Linked DNA regions of Azospirillum sp. TSH100. Each later gene encodes a partner of the first gene's protein in a complex. Links are inferred from orthologs where the notes say so. Each region holds a gene or a part of one and is shown in the gene's direction. Other genes may lie near its edges. The genes, in order: trxB and trxA.

Region 1 (8,123 bases):
TCGGCCAACTACTGGCCGCGCTACGGCGCCAAGGGCACCCGGCTGTGGGCCTGCCTGTTCGATGGCGAGGGCCGCCCGATCGCCGACTGGACGGAGCCGATGCCGCCGACCGACGGCACCGTGGTGATCGACAGCCGGCTGGTGCGCGAGCGCTTCAACCTGTCGCCCTTCTGCGGGTCGCTGTTCCTGCACGTCATCGGCGCCGCCGGGCATGACGTGGTGAAATACGCGCTCGACACCTATGGCGACGACGACACCGTGCTGTCCTGCACCCATGACGCCAACGCCTGGCCGGCCGACCTCTATGCCGGCCTCCCCGCCCGCGCGAGGGCGAGCGCGTGTCGTTGTGGATCCAGAACAGTCACCCGACCCCGATCCCGGCCGGCGCCGTCGGCCTGAACCTGATGGGGTCGCCGGACATCCGCACGCTCGACCAGGTGGTCCCGGCCTTCGCCACCATCGAGCTGGACGTCGCCAGCCTGTTCCCCGAGGCGCGTTGGCCCCAGCAGTTCGAGGTGCAGGCCGGCAAGCATTTCGTCCGCCCGCGCTACGAGATCCTCGCCGCCGACGGCCGCCGCCGCATGGCCCACGCCAATGTCGAGCGCACCGACCTGAAGCCGGACCCCAGGCTGCCGCTGCTGACCGGCGGGGCGGTGGACAAGGGCGTGGTGGGCAAGGGCCACATCCTGCCGGCGCCGCTGCTGCCGATGGGCCGCTGGCGCACCACCCTGCTGCCGACGCCGATGAGCACGGCGCAGACCGAGCTTCCGGTGAAGGCGGTGGTCTACGACCGCAACGGCGCCGCCGTGGCCGAGCACCGCTTCGGCAACCTCAAGCGCTCCGACAGCGTGGCGCTGGACGTCACCGGGCTGGTTGCCGACAAGAGCGTTGCGGACGGCTGGGGCCATGTCGAGCTGGTCTATGATTTCGAATCCGGAACGATTGCCGATGGCTGGCTGCACGCGCTGGTCCGTTACGAAGACATAACGACCGGCCACGTGGCGGAGACCAGCTTCGGCAGCCACATGTTCAACATGGCGATGGTCTACCGCGACGAACCGCAGAGCTACCATGGCCGCCCGCCCGGCCTGTCGACCCGCCTGTTCCTGCGGCTGGGCACCGACCCGTGGGACACGCTCTGCCACCTCGTCTACCCTGCCTCGACCCAGTGGCATGCCACCTCCGACACCAGCCTCGTGCTGGTGCGGCGCGACGGCGTCGAAGTGGCGCGCAAGCGGCTGGCGATCCCCTGCGGCGGCTCACGCTTCTGGCGCTATCACGAGATGTTTACGGAAGCGGAACGTCTGGCGGCGGGCGACCACGCCTATGTGCTGATCCGTGACACCAGCTGCCGCCTGTTCGGCTACCATGGCTGCCTTGCGGCCGGTGACAGCGCCTTCAGCCTCGACCATATGTTCGGTTTCTAGAACCGTTCCAACACGCACACCGTCCTTCGCCGATACACTGCGGGATCAGACCCATGGCCACCACGCACCACACCAAGGTCCTCATCATCGGCGCCGGCCCGGCCGGCTACACCGCCGCCATCTATGCCGCGCGCGCCAATCTGGAGCCGTTGATGGTCCAGGGCATGCAGCCGGGCGGCCAGCTGATGATCACCACCGATGTGGAGAATTTCCCCGGCTTCGCCGATCCGATCCAGGGCCCCTGGCTGATGGAGCAGATGCAGAAGCAGGCGGAGCATGTCGGCACGAAGATGGTGTTCGACCTGATCACCGACGTCGACTTCACCAAGCGCCCCTTCGTCTGCAAGGGCGACAGCGGTGACACCTACACCGCCGACAGCGTCATCATCGCCACGGGCGCCCAGGCGCGCTGGCTCGGCATCTCGACCGAGGAAATCTATCGCGGCTTCGGCGTGTCGGCCTGCGCCACCTGCGACGGCTTCTTCTTCCGTGGCAAGGAGGTGGCGGTCGTCGGCGGCGGCAACTCCGCGGTCGAGGAGGCACTGTACCTGACCAACCACGCGTCCAAGGTCACGGTCATCCACCGCCGCGACAGCTTCCGCGCCGAACGCATCATGCAGGACCGCCTGTTCCGCCACCCGAAGATCGAGGTGGTGTGGGACAGCACGGTCGAGGAGATCGTCGGCGAGGGCGACGGAACCACGGGCAACCCGCGCGCCGTCACCGGCGTCCGCGTCAAGAACGTCAAGTCGGGCGACGAGCGCGTGATCCCGGTGGCGGGCGTCTTCGTCGCCATCGGCCATGTGCCGGCGACCGGCATCTTCCAGGGCAAGGTGGAGATGGACGAATCGGGCTACATCGTCACGGTGCCCGATTCGACCGCCACCAACATCCCCGGCGTCTTCGCCGCCGGCGACGTGAAGGACAAGGTGTACCGCCAGGCGGTCACCGCCGCCGGCATGGGCTGCATGGCCGCCCTGGAGGCCGAACGCTGGCTCGCCCACCACGAGCCGGCCGCCGGCGCCCATGGCGATCCCAGCCCGGCGGGGACTTGGTGAGCCGAGGGGGCACCCGCGGCAATCGCCTCTGCATATAGCCATATGTGCTTGACGGCGCTTGCACAAAGCGCCGAGTCTGGCTCCCTTGCGTATCCAATCGCGAGGGAGTCCTCTTGCCTACGCTGAAACGCGGCCTGACCCTGCTGGTCACGGTGGCCGCCACCCTGCTGGGCCTGCTGCTGGTCACGTTCCTGATCGGCCGCGTCGTGCCGATCGATCCGGTGCTGTCGGCGCTCGGCGACCGGGCCAGCGCCGAAAGCTATGCGCATATGCGCACCCAGCTCGGCCTCGACCAGCCGCTGTGGCAGCAGTTCCTGCGCTATGTCGGCGACGTGCTGCAAGGCGACCTCGGCACCTCGGTACTGACCTCCCGCCCGGTGCTGGAGGATGTGCTGCGCGTCTTCCCGGCGACGCTGGAACTGGCGACGGTCGCCGCCATCGTCGGTGCTGTGCTGGGCATCCCCGCCGGGGTGTTCGCCGCCACCAACCGCGGGCGCTGGCCAGACCACACCATCCGCCTGCTCGGTCTGTTCGGCCATTCGGTGCCGATCTTCTGGCTCGGGCTGATGGCGCTGCTGCTGTTCTACGCCCGGCTGGACTGGGCGCCGGGACCGGGGCGCGTCGACGTCTTCTATGAGGGGATGGTCGATCCGGTGACCGGCCTCGTCACGGTGGACGCCCTGCTGGCCGGCGAAACCGACATATTCTGGAACGCGCTGCATCATCTGGTGCTGCCCTCGGCGATCCTCGGTCTCTATTGCGTCGCCTACATCGCGCGGATGACGCGCGGCTTCATGCTGGACCAGCTGCGCCAGGAATACATCACCACCGCCCGGGTCAAGGGCCTGTCGGAGACCCGCGTCGTTTGGGGCCATGCCCTGCGCAACATCACGGTGCCACTGATCACCGTCATCGCCCTGTCCTATGCCAGCCTGCTGGAGGGGTCGGTGCTGACCGAGACGGTGTTCGCCTGGCCCGGTCTCGGCCTCTACATCACCAATTCGCTGCTCAGCGCCGACATGAACGCGGTGCTGGGCGGGACGCTGGTGGTCGGCGCGGTCTTCATCGCGCTGAACCTGCTGTCCGACCTGCTCTACCGCCTTCTGGATCCCCGGGCCCGATGACCGCGCGCACTGCCCCCCCATCCGCCGGCTGGCGGGACTGGCTGACCACCGACACTCCGCAGTCCCGCGCCCAGGCCCGGCTGGGCCGCGCCTGGGCCGGCTGGACCGCCTTCCGCCGCAACCGGCTGGCCGTCGCCGGGCTGCTGATCGTGCTGGCCCTGATCGTCGTCGCCGCACTCGCCCCGCTGCTGGCGCCCCACCATCCCTATGCCCAGGATCTGAGCGCCCGGCTGCTGCCGCCCGGTCCCGGCCACTGGCTGGGCACCGACTCCTTCGGCCGCGACATCCTGTCCCGCCTGATCCATGGCGCGCGGCTGACACTGATGATCGTCGGGCTGGTGGCGGCGACGGCGCCGCTGGCCGGTTTGGTGATCGGCACGGCCGCCGGCTATTTCGGCGGCTGGGTCGACACGGTGCTGATGCGCATCACCGACATCGCACTCGCCTTCCCCAAGCTGATCCTGGCGCTCGCCTTCGTCGCCGCACTCGGCCCCGGCATCGAGAATGCGGTGATCGCCATCGCCATCACCTCCTGGCCGCCCTATGCCCGCATCGCGCGGGCGGAGACGCTGACCGTCCGCCGCGCCGACTTCATCAGCGCCGCCCGGCTGCAAGGAGCGTCCAGCCTGCGCATCATCCTCGGCCACATCATGCCGCTGTGCGTCGCCTCGCTGATCGTGCGGACGACGCTGGACATGGCCGGCGTGATCCTGACCGCCGCCGGTCTCGGCTTCCTCGGCCTCGGCGCCCAGCCGCCGCTGCCGGAATGGGGGGCGATGATCGCCAGCGGCCGGCAATATGTGCTGGAGCAATGGTGGGTCGCCGCCATGCCCGGCCTTGCCATCTTCATCGTCAGCCTGGGCTTCAACCTGCTGGGCGACGGTCTGCGCGACGTGCTGGACCCGAAGGGGGACTGAGCCATGGCCGATAAAATGACGGCGGACGACACCCCCCTGCTGGACGTCTCCAACCTGCGCGTCGCCTTCCCGACCCGCACCGGCATGACCGAGGCGGTGCGCGGCGTCGCCTTCACGCTCGGGCGGGAAAAGCTGGGCATCGTCGGCGAGTCGGGCTCCGGCAAGTCGATGACCGGCCGCTCCATCCTGCGCCTCGTCCCTTCGCCGGGCCGGGTCAGCGCCGACCGGCTGGCCTTCAACGGCGAGGATCTGCTGGCGGCATCGCCCAAACGCATGCGCGACATCCGCGGCCGCCGCATCGCCATGGTGATGCAGGACCCCAAATACTCGCTCAACCCGGTGATGACCGTCGGCCGCCAGATCGCCGAGGCCTACCGCGTCCACAGCAAGGCCGGCGCGGCAGAGGCCAGGCGCCGCGCGCTGGAGATGCTGGCCGCCGTGCGCATCCGCGACCCGGAGCGGGTCTATGACCGCTACCCGCACGAGGTGTCGGGCGGCATGGGCCAGCGCATCATGATCGCGATGATGCTGATCCCCGACCCCGACCTGCTGATCGCCGACGAGCCGACCTCGGCGCTCGACGTCACCGTGCAGATGCAGGTGCTGGCGATCCTCGACGACCTCTGTTCCCAGCGCGGCATGGGCATGATCTTCGTCAGCCACGACCTGAACCTCGTCGCCTCCTTCTGCGACCGCATCCTGATCATGTATGCCGGCCGGGTGGTGGAGAGCTGCCGCGCGTCGGACCTGCACGCGGCGCAGCACCCCTACACCCGCGGCCTGCTGGCCAGCCTGCCGCGGATCGACGAGCCGCCCGGCGACCTGCCGGTGCTGAGCCGCGATCCGGCCTGGTTGGAGGCGTAAAGGATGATGATCGACATCCAGGACCTGCGTGTCCGCTTCGGCCAGGGCGGCGACGCCGTCACCGCGGTGGACGGCGTCACCCTGTCGGTGCGCGAGGGAGAGAGCTTCGGCCTCGTCGGCGAATCGGGCTCCGGCAAATCGACGGTCCTGCGCGCCGTCAGCGGCCTGAACGACGACTGGACCGGTCGCATCGCCGTCGCCGGCACGGAGCAGGGACCGAAGAGGCAAAAGGGCTTCTACAAGCACTGCCAGATGGTGTTCCAGGACCCCTACGGCTCGCTGCACCCGCGCCACACGGTGGACCGCATCCTGGCGGAACCCATCGCCATCCACGGCCTGGGCGACGCCGACGGGCGCATCGACCGGGTGCTGCGCGATGTCGGGCTCGGCCCCGCCTTCCGGTTCCGCTACCCGCACCAGCTCTCCGGCGGCCAGCGCCAGCGCGTCGCCATCGCCCGCGCCCTGGTGCTGGAGCCGCGCGTCCTGCTGCTGGACGAGCCGACCTCGGCTCTCGACGTGTCGGTGCAGGCGGAGATCCTGAACCTGCTGCGCCGGTTGCGGGCGGAGCATGGCCTGACCCTGGTGCTGGTCACCCACAACCTCGCCGTCGTCGCCAATCTGTGCGACCGGCTGGCGGTGATGAACCGTGGCCGTCTGGTGGAGGAGATGAGCGTGGAGGAACTGCGCCGGGGTGCGGCGCGCGAGCCCTATACGTTGCAGCTTCTGCGCGCCAGCCAAGGCTACGACCGCGCCACGGCGGAGAGCTTCCGGGATTATGCGTGAGGGGGCGCCGTAGCAGCTCTCACGACAGCCGCACCACGCACAGCTTGTCCTCCGCCCCCTTGGCGGCGGCCTTGTGGTCGGCGATGGCGGCGTTGATGGCGTCGGGGGTCAGGCCATGGCTTCCAGAGGGGATCACCACCGCCACCCCGCTGGCCGCCAGCAGCGGGAAGCGCCGCACCGCCCCGTAACGGTCCTTCGCCAGGAAGCCACCGCTGACCCGCGTTTCCACGTCGTACAGGCTCTCGGCGTCGGAGCGGAACAGCGCCAACAGTTCGGTCAGCCGGGCCAGCACCTCGCTTTCCTCGCCGCCGCTGATGCCCAGGAAGAAATCGTCGCCGCCGATATGGCCAGCGAAGGCATCGGCGTCGATGACCGCCCCGGCGCTGCCGGTCCAGGCCTTCAGCCGCTCGCTGAACATCAGGATGGCGCGGTCACCTTGGCGAAAGCCAAAATTGTCGTTGAACGGCTTGAAGTTGTCGAAATCCAGATAGGCCAGCACATGGCCGCTGCCTGAGTCGGCCAGCGCCGCTTCGATGTGGCGCTGGATCGCCGCGTTGCCGGGCAACCGGGTCAGCGGATTCTGGTCGGTCGCCATCGCCAGATTGCGTTCATGCACCAGCCGCAGCAGGGCGCCGCTCGACAGCACGCCGGCATAGGCGCCGCCCTCGACGATGACGATCCCGTCGGCGGCCGACTCGGTGGAGAACGCCTCGATCACCCGGTCGAGCGGGGTGGAGATGTCGCAGACCGGCGAGCGGATGACCAGATCGTCCAGACCATTGCCCAGGCCGCGATTGCGCAGCAGCTCCCCGCCGAAGCGCGAATAGACGAAGCGCTTCAGGTCGCGTTCGCGGATCAGGCCGAGCGGCCGGTCATGCTGGTCGACGATCGGGGCGATGGCGGCGCTGCCGTCACGGCGGAAATAATCCAGCAGCTCGGTCTTGCGCGACTCGACCCGCAGCGGCGGCAGCCGCTCGATCACCTCCGACAGGCGGCGGTGCGATTCGCTGGGCTGGCGCCGGTCCTTGCGGTTGAGATCCTCGACCACCGGATAGCGGTTCGGTAAAGCGGTCAGATCGACGCGCGGCCGGGCAATCAGGAAGCCCTGGGCGAAATCGCAGCCGAGATCGCGGCAGGTGTAGAACTCGGTGACCGTCTCCACCCCCTCCGCCACGATCTGGATGCCCAGCGCATGGGCATGGCCGGCGAGCGCCGCCACCAGCGCCCGCTTGCGCGCATCCCCGTCGATGCCGGCGATGAAGAAGCGGTCGATCTTCACATAGTCCGGCCGCGCCTCGTACAGCGTGCGCAGGCCGGAATGACCGACGCCGAAATCGTCGATGGCGATGCCGGCCCCGCTCTGGCGGTAGCGGTCGACCGCCGCGTCCACCGCGACGCCGCTGGACACCGGCCGGCTTTCCGACAGCTCCAGCACGATGCCGCTGTTGCGCGACGCCGCCGGATCGCGGGCCATCCAGGGCGAGTCGGGCCGGCCGATCAGCCGGGCATCCAGGTTCAGGAACAGCTTCGCCTCGTTCCAGCCCGGCAAGGCGCGGTATGCCGCGACCGCCTTGGCGTGCAGCGCCGTCTCCACCGTCGCCAGCAGGCCGGCGGCCTCGGCGGCGTCCAGCAGCTCGCCCGCATTGGCGAAGCCGGTGCGCTCGAACCCGCGCAGCAGCGCCTCATAGCCATGGCAGCGGCCGGACCGCAATTGCACGATCGGTTGGAAGGCGTAGCGCAGGGCTCCCACCGCCGACGCCCAATCGAACACCGCGACATCGCCCTGACCGGAGCGGACAGCGGTCCAATTCGCGCCATAGGCCCCGGCGCGGTCGCTTTCCGGATTTCCGGTTCTGGCCCCGGCTTCTTTTGCCCCGGCTTCTATGGTGGTCAGCACAGTCATCGCTCGGTCCGCCAGCGCCGGTCGCGCATGGGATCGGCGTTCGTTTG
Region 2 (7,970 bases), 240 kb from region 1 along the record:
GGCCACCCTGCCCGACGATGCGCTGGAGGACCGGCTGGCCGACCTCTGCGGCGAGCGGCCGTCGATGGAGGCGCGGCTGAACGCGCGCCGCCTGTTCGCCCAGGTGGTGGACTGCCCCGGCGGTATGAAGATCCAGACCATCCACGCCTTCTGCCAGTCGCTGCTGCGCCGCTTCCCGCTGGAAGCCGAGCTGGCGCCGCATTTCGACGTGATGGACGACCGCACCGCCGACGGGCTGCTGACCGAGGCGCGCGACGCCGTGCTGCATGCCGGCCGGACCGAGCCGGACAGCCCGCTCGGCCGCGCCATGGGCCGCTTGACCGGCGAACTGAATGCCGAGGATTTCGCCGGGCTGCTGGCGGAACTGGCCGGCCAGCGCGGGCAGGTGGAGAAGCTGTTCGAGCGATTCCACGGGCTGGACGGGCTGATCGACGCCATCCACGACACGCTGAAGGTGCCGCCGGGCGTGACCGAGGAAACGATCCTCGCCCACGCCTGCCACGACGACCAGTGCGAGCCGCCGGCCCTGCGCGAGGCCTGCCGGGCGCTGTCGGGCGGCAGTGCCAGCGACCAGGAACGCGGCATCGCCATCCAGCAGTGGCTGGACGCCGCCGACCGCCGGGTTCGCGCCTTCGAGGCCTACAAGCGGCTGTTCCTGACCGCCGAGGGCAGCCCGCGCAAGACGCTGATGACCAAGAAGCCGGCCACCGCCTATCCGCAGGCGCTCTTGTCCCTGCAGAAGGAGGCGGAGCGGCTGGTCGAGATCTCGGGGCGGGTGAAGGCCGCCGGGGTCGCCGCCTCGACCACCGCGCTGCTGACGCTGGCGCAGGCGATGCTGGACGCCTACCGCGAGCGCAAGGCGGCGCGCGCCCTGCTGGATTACGACGATCTGATCCTGGCGGCCAACCGGCTGCTGAGCGGCGGCGACGGCAAAGCGCCGCGCGTGCCGTGGGTGCTCTACAAGCTGGACGGCGGCCTCGACCATATCCTGATCGACGAGGCGCAGGACACCAACCCCGACCAGTGGGCCATCGTCGCCTCGCTGGCAGGTGAGTTCTTCGTCGAGCTGGAAGCGGCGGCGCCCGACGGCAAGATCCGCACCGTCTTCGCGGTGGGCGACGAGAAGCAGTCGATCTTCAGCTTCCAGCGCGCCGATCCGGCCGAATTCGCCCGCATGCGCCGCCATTTCCAGGAAAAGGCGGAGTCGGCGCAACGGACATGGGCGGGGGTCGACCTCGACATCTCCTTCCGCTCGACCTCGGCGGTGCTGGAGACGGTGGACGCCGTCTTCGCGCTCGACCATGCCCGCGACGGCGTGGCGTCGGACGCCAGCCCGGTCATCCGCCACCGTGCCTTCCGCCGCGGGCAGGCCGGTCTGGTCGAGCTGTGGCCGCCGGTGAAGCCGGCCGAGGCGGTCGAGACGCCGGCCTGGGCGCCGCCGGTGGCGCGCGAGTCCGCCGATTCGCCGTCGGCCCGACTCGCCTCGGTGATCGCCGCGACGGTGCATCGCTGGATCGACAGCGGCGAGACGCTGGAGGCCAAGGGCCGGCCGGTGCGGCCGGGCGACGTGATGGTGCTGGTCCGCCGCCGCACCGCCTTCGTCACCGAGCTGGTCCGCGCGCTGAAGGACCGCGGCGTGCCGGTGGCCGGCGTCGACCGCATGGTGCTGACCGAACAGCTCGCCGTCATGGATCTGGTGGCGCTGTCCGACTTCCTGCTGCTGCCCGACGACGATCTGACGCTGGCCACCGTGCTGAAGGGGCCGCTGGTGGGCTTGAGCGAGGAGGCGCTGTTCCGCGTCGCCCATGGCCGGCGCGGCACGCTGTGGCGTTCGCTGGTGGCGCTGGCGGAGACCGAACCGGAGTTCCGCCCGGCCCGGCGCTATCTCGGCGACCTGCTGGCGCGCACCGACTTCTCCGCCCCCTACGAGCTGTTCGCCGGGCTGCTGAACCGGCCCTGCCCCGCCGACGATAGGTCGGGGCGCCGCGCGATCCTGAAGCGGCTTGGCCCCGACGCGCAGGATCCGCTGGAGGAGTTCCTGGCCGTCTGCCTCGCCTTCGAGAAGACCGAGCCGCCGTCCTTGCAGAACTTCCTCGCCTGGCTGGCGGCCAGCGACGCCGAGATCAAGCGCGAGCTGGAACAGGGCGGCGGCACCGTGCGGATCATGACGGTCCACGGCTCCAAGGGGTTGCAGGCGCCCATCGTCTTCCTGCCCGACACGCTGGGCAGCCCGACCCAGAGCCCGCCGATCCTGTGGCCGGACGACGACTGCCCGGTGCCGCTGTTCGCCGCCCGCCGGTCCCAGGAGGACGGGCTGTGCGCCGAAGCGCGGGCACGGGCCAACCGGCGGCGCGACCAGGAATACCGCCGGCTGCTCTATGTCGCGCTGACGCGGGCGGAGGACCGGCTCTACATCTGCGGCCACCAGGGCAAGCGCGAGCCGTCCGACGAGTGCTGGTACCGGCTGGTCGAGGAGGCGATGCGCGACAACGGCGTGCCGCACCCCTTCGACTTCACCGGCCTCTGCCCCGACGGCTGGGCGGGAGAGGGCTGGCGGCTGGTCGGCGCCCAGACCGCCGTGGTGCCCCGCCATGTCGAGGAGGAGGAGAGCACCGCCACCGAGCCGCCGCCGCCCTGGATCGCCGAGCCGCCGCCGGGCGAGCCGGAGCCGTCGCGCCCGCTCACGCCATCCCGGCCGGACGGCGAGGAACCGGCGGTGCGCTCGCCACTGGGCACCGATGACGGCCAGCGCTTCCGCCGCGGCTTGCTGGTCCACCGGTTGTTGCAGACGCTGCCCAACCTTGCCGAGGCGGCGCGGGAAGCCGCCTGCCGCCGCTTCCTCGCCCGCCCGGCGCACAAGCTGACGCCGGAACAGCAGGACGCCATCGCGCGGGAGACGCTGGCGGTGCTGAGCCATGCGGAGTTCGCGCATCTGTTCGGCCCGGACTCGCGGGCGGAGGTGCCGCTGGTCGGCGTGGTGGCACTGGGCGACGGCAGCCGGGCATTGGCCGGCCGCATCGACCGGCTGGCGCTGGCCGGCGATACGGTGTGGATCGTCGACTACAAGACCAACAGGCCGCCGCCGCGGGATCTGGAAGACGTGCCAATGGTTTACCGGCGCCAGATGGTGGCCTACCGCGAGGCGTTGCGCGCGGTCTATCCGGGGCGGCGGGTGCGCTGCGTGCTGCTGTGGACCGACGGCCCCTACACCATGGAGCTGCCGCCGTCGGTGCTGGACGCGGCGGCTGCCGGACTGGCACCAAGGGTTGGATGAGCAGCGGCCGGCGGATCACCCGAAAGATGGGGTGACTTGACCGGCCGGGCGCCTCCGCCCTACATTTTGCTCAATTCCACTGACGGGGCGATGGCCGCCGGCCTTTCACAACCGGTCCGCGGCGCTTCCGAATCCAGCACGAGGTCACATGAGCACCACCATCAAGGTTACCGACGACAGCTTCGAGCAGGACGTCCTGAAGGCCGACGGCCCGGTCCTGGTCGATTTCTGGGCGGAATGGTGCGGCCCCTGCAAGATGATCGCCCCGGCGCTCGACGAGCTGGCCGGCGAGTATGACGGCAAGGTCACCGTTGCCAAGCTGAACATCGACGAGAACCCCGGCACCCCGAACAAGTACGGCGTGCGCGGCATCCCGACGCTAATGCTGTTCAAGGGCGGCAGCGTCGCCGCCACCAAGATCGGCGCCCTGCCCAAGGGCGCGCTGTTCCAGTGGGTCGAATCGGCGCTGTAAGCGGTCCGACAGGTCCAGGTAAGGAAAAGCCCCGCCCGTGGTCACCATGGCGGGGCTTTTTCGTTGGGGATGATGATTTGAGACGACGTCAGCCCCTCACTGCACCTTCTTCTCCGCCTTATCCTTACCTGTCGCCCCTGCCACTTCCGCCGTGCGGGCGAGGTTGTCGGCGGCGGCGCGGCCCCATTCGCTGTCGGGGGCGACGCGGCGGGCCAGCGACCAGTCATCACGCGCAGCCACCAGATTGCCGCCCAGCGCCTTGACGTTGCCGCGCAGCAGGATCGCCTCCGGATCGCCGGGCTTGAGTTCCAGCGCGGAGTCGATGTCGGCCAACGCCTGCCGGTAGTTGGACAGCGCCTTGTGGGCGCTCGCCCGGTAAAGATAGGCGTCGGCCCGCTTTGGATCGCGCGTCAGTGCCGCGTCCAGATCGGCGATGGCGTCCCAGAAGCGCTCCCCCTCCGCCCGGGCGAAGGCGCGGTCGATCAGCAGGTCGACGTCGCCCGGCGTCTTGTCGAGTGCCGCGCTGTAGAGCCGCTCCGCCCGCGCCTGGTCGCCGGCGCGCAGCCACGCCCAGCCGGCGCGGCCGAGCAGCGAGGCGGAGGCCCTGGGATCGTCCTTGCCCAGTGTCGGCACCAGCGCCTCCAGCTGGGTACCGGCGGCCTTGAAGTCGCCGGCATGGAACAGCGCCAGCGCCTCGCAGAGCTTCGCGGAGTCGCCGCCGCCCTGCTCCTGCCAGCGTTTGGCGTCGGCGCGGGCGCCGTCGGGATTGGCCTCCGCCTTGGCGGCGCAGGCCTGAAGCTCGCGATTGCGGTCGAGAGCTGACGAGGCGCCGGCGGCAGGAGCGGTGGTAGCCGGAGCAGTGGCAGCCGGAGCAGTGGCCTGGGCCGCCGACAGGGGGGCCGGAAGGACTGCGAAAAGCCCCATCGCCAGCGCGGCGGAAAGGGAAGCGGCGGAAAGGTAGGGATTGCGTCGGGTCATGGTGCCTTTACACTCCGCCATCGCCGGGCGGGGCGCAAGCCCGCAGGCCCGTTCCCGCTGTTGCACAGTTCGCCGCCCCCGCCCCAACCGGAACCGCCCGTGATGACCGATCCCCGCCTGTTCGTCTTCGGCCTCGGCTACAGCGCCCGCGTCTTCGCCGACAGGCTGCGCGCCGAGGGATGGCGCGTCGCCGCCACCTGCCGCAGCGAGGAGAAGAAGGCGGAGCTGGAGGCCCAGGGCATCGAAGCCTTCCTGTTCGACCGCGGCCGGCCGCTGGCCGACGCTGCCGCGGCGCTGGCCGGCACCACCCATCTGCTGGTCAGCATCCCGCCCGACGGCAAGGGCGACCCGGTGCTGGACCAGCATGCCCGCGATCTGGCCGACCTGCGCACGCTGGACTGGGCCGGCTATCTGTCGACGACCGGCGTCTATGGTGACACCGGCGGCGAGTGGGTCAGCGAGGCGTCCTGGCTGAAGCCGACCGGCGAGCGGCAGAAGCGTAGGGTGGAGGCGGAACGCGGCTGGCTGAACCTGTACCGCCAGTATGGCGTGCCGATGCATCTGTTCCGGCTCGCCGGAATCTATGGGCCCGGCCGCAGCGCCATCGATTCCGTGCGCGACGGCATCGCCAAGCGGGTCGACAAGCCGGGTCAGGTCTTCTGCCGCATTCATGTCGACGACATCGCCAACACGCTGCGCGCGTCGATGGCGCGGCCGACGCTGGGCGCCATCTACAACGTCGCCGACGATCTGCCCAGCCCGTCGCACGAGGTGGTGGAGTATGCCTGCCGCTTGCTGGGGGTGGAGCCGCCGCCGCTGGTGCCGTTCGATCAGGCGGAAATGTCGCCGATGGCCGCCAGCTTCTATGCCGATTGCCGACGGGTGAAGAACGACCGCATCAAGCGCCAGCTCGGCGTTTCCCTGACCTACCCGGACTATCGCGCCGGGCTGGAGGCCCAACTGGCTGCGGGGCTCCAGCCAAGATCAGGGCAATAGGTAAAGCTAAGGTAACAAAGCAATTCCATGACATATTCCGATAATCACAATAAAAGCCGAAGACTCGCGTGGAATTAGCAAAAGATATTTAATAATCTCCCGGGATCATAAGCGTCCAGGCGACGACCATCCCGTGAGGTGTTGTGCGCATGAACAGCACGCCGACGGCCACCCTCTCCGCTCCAGCCGCAAGCCCATCGCCGGGCGGCGACGGTGTGGATGCCGCCGCCTTCCGCCGCCAGATGGACGAGGTCGTCGCACGCATTCCCATGCACGCCATCCGGTCGGTGCTGGACGCGGTCGAAGGGACCCCCAGTCCGAACGGCGAGCGGGCGCGGCATCTGCGCGATGCGCTGGTCGATCATTTCAACCGCTTGAGGCCGATGAAGGCGCGACGGCTCTTCACCAGCCTGTTCGAGCCCTTCCTGGTCGACGACCCCATCCTCTACCGTTCGGCCGAGTCGGTGCCGGCGCTGGTCCAGCGGGTGGACATGGGTGGCATCTGGGCGGCGCTGACCCGCTACGCCTTCCCGGGACTGGCGGCGGAGGTGCAGAGCCGCCTGGACGAGTTGTCGCGCGAAGCGATGCTGGACGCCGTTCTGGCCAGCCCTGACGCGATGGTGATGCGGGAGCTGATGCGCAAGGAGGCGCTGGACTTCCTCTACGCCATGGCCGCCGACCGGAAGCTGACCGACCGGTTCCTGGCGCTGGCCAATGACGAGGCACTGCACGACGCGAGGCTGCGCACCCAGTATCTCGGCCGCAAGGCGCCGATCGACGGCGATCTGCTGGGCTTCGTCCGCGCCCTGCTGGAGCACAACGAGGTGCTGGTGCCGCTGACCGAGCGCATGCGCCGCGACATCGATGAAATGCGGATAGGGGAGATGCAGGGCGCCGGTGACCCGCGCTCGGCGGAAGTGGATTGCCAGTCGGCGCTGATGGTCGGCTTCGTCCGCCGGGTGCGCGATCTCGGTCTGCCTTTCCGCGACCAGTCGCAGCTGCTGGCCTGGTTCGCCCCGCTCTACGGGCTGAACGTCAAGCGCCGCTACGACGTGTTCCTGCGTCATGTCCGCGAGCATGTCGGTTCGGGCGGACCGGCGGTGCGCGAGTCGCACCCGCTGCTACGCGCCCTGCTGTGCCATTTCCAGGCAGCCTGCACCGCCATCCGCGAGGTGGTGGACGGCATGTTCGGCGACATGGACATCTCAAATGGGGAGATTGGGGACGGTGGCGTGCTGTCCGCCCCTGTCCCCACCCGCGCCCTGCTGCACGAGGCGGTGGAGCGCTTCGACCGGGCGCTGACCGCGCTGGCCGGCACCGGCTTCCTGGCCAGCCGCTCCACCGGCCCGGCCTTGCGGGCGGAGCTGGCGGCGGTCAGCCGCGAGTTGACCGGCACGGTGATGCCGGCGCTGGCCGCCCGGCTGCAGGCGGCGATGAACGCCCGTCACGCTCCGGTTCCCGACCATGAGGACATCGTCTGGCTGCTGGAGCTGGTGTGGCGCTGGGGCCGCTATCTTGGCAACGCCGGCTACGCCAACCCGGAGCTGAAGTCGCTGCGCCTCTATGCGGTGGAGACCGGGCGCCTCGCCTTCATCCAGGCGATGAAGGCCGAACCGCAGGAAAGGCCGGCCCACCGCATGGCGCACATGCTGCGCATCCGCCGGCTGATGGCGGCGATGGACGAGACGGTGGACGGCTGGATCAGTCCGGTCAGCCAGGGTCTGCACCGGGTCGTTCACAGCTATCTGGACGGGGACGGGGAGATCACGGCCGACGAATGGACGGTGATCGATGCCTTCGTCGCAAGCGTCCGCCGCGAGCTGAGCCGGTCGCGCAACTGGCAGAGCGCCGACTTCGTCGACATTCTGCGGCTGCATGAGGGACGGCGGCGGGCGGAGGCGTGAATCCCCCTTCTGCCGAAGGCCTTGGCCGCAACAATTTGGTTCGACGCACCCGTCGATGTGGTATGATGCGCGCCCGCTCGGGGCGGGACGGCCGGACAACGGCCTGCAACCCCGGTGGTTCCGCTTTCCAGTCACTCCTCCCGCCGAGACGACGCCAGCATGAACATCACCATCGAACGCGCCGCCCTTCTCCGTTCCCTGGGTCACGTGCAGAGTGTGGTCGAGCGGCGGAACACCATTCCGATCCTGTCGAATGTCCTGCTGCGCGCGGGCGACGGCGAACTGTCGCTGGCCGCCACCGACATGGATTTGGAGATCGTCGAGACCGTCCCCGCGACGGTCGGCC

What was found.
Region 2: the proteins of trxB (region 1) and trxA are in contact, whole or in part, in a crystal structure (PDB 1F6M), measured with the Escherichia coli proteins. The link is inferred for Azospirillum sp. TSH100 from one-to-one orthologs.

Annotation. Positions count from the first base shown.
Region 1 is NZ_CP039634.1:1,284,328-1,292,450, reverse strand. What follows is about bases 630-3,482. They hold trxB (thioredoxin-disulfide reductase), read left to right. Parts: upstream 630-1,480; coding sequence 1,481-2,485; downstream 2,486-3,482. Other genes in these bases: E6C72_RS06135 (ABC transporter permease), read left to right, coding at 2,599-3,482; E6C72_RS32690 (hypothetical protein), read left to right, coding at 630-1,427. Outside these bases: E6C72_RS32695 (hypothetical protein), read left to right, coding at 1-399; more of E6C72_RS32690, read left to right, coding at 339-629; more of E6C72_RS06135, read left to right, coding at 3,483-3,609; nikC (nickel transporter permease), read left to right, coding at 3,606-4,526; E6C72_RS06125 (ABC transporter ATP-binding protein), read left to right, coding at 4,530-5,390; E6C72_RS06120 (ABC transporter ATP-binding protein), read left to right, coding at 5,394-6,173; E6C72_RS06115 (GGDEF domain-containing protein), read right to left, coding at 6,193-8,076.
Region 2 is NZ_CP039634.1:1,048,069-1,056,038, reverse strand. What follows is about bases 2,385-5,084. They hold trxA (thioredoxin TrxA), read left to right. Parts: upstream 2,385-3,422; coding sequence 3,423-3,746; downstream 3,747-5,084. Other genes in these bases: E6C72_RS05060 (SDR family oxidoreductase), read left to right, coding at 4,827-5,084; E6C72_RS05065 (hypothetical protein), read right to left, coding at 3,843-4,724; addA (double-strand break repair helicase AddA), read left to right, coding at 2,385-3,274. Outside these bases: more of addA, read left to right, coding at 1-2,384; more of E6C72_RS05060, read left to right, coding at 5,085-5,720; E6C72_RS05055 (hypothetical protein), read left to right, coding at 5,870-7,624; dnaN (DNA polymerase III subunit beta), read left to right, coding at 7,784-7,970. UniProt on the Escherichia coli protein: Participates in various redox reactions through the reversible oxidation of its active center dithiol to a disulfide and catalyzes dithiol-disulfide exchange reactions.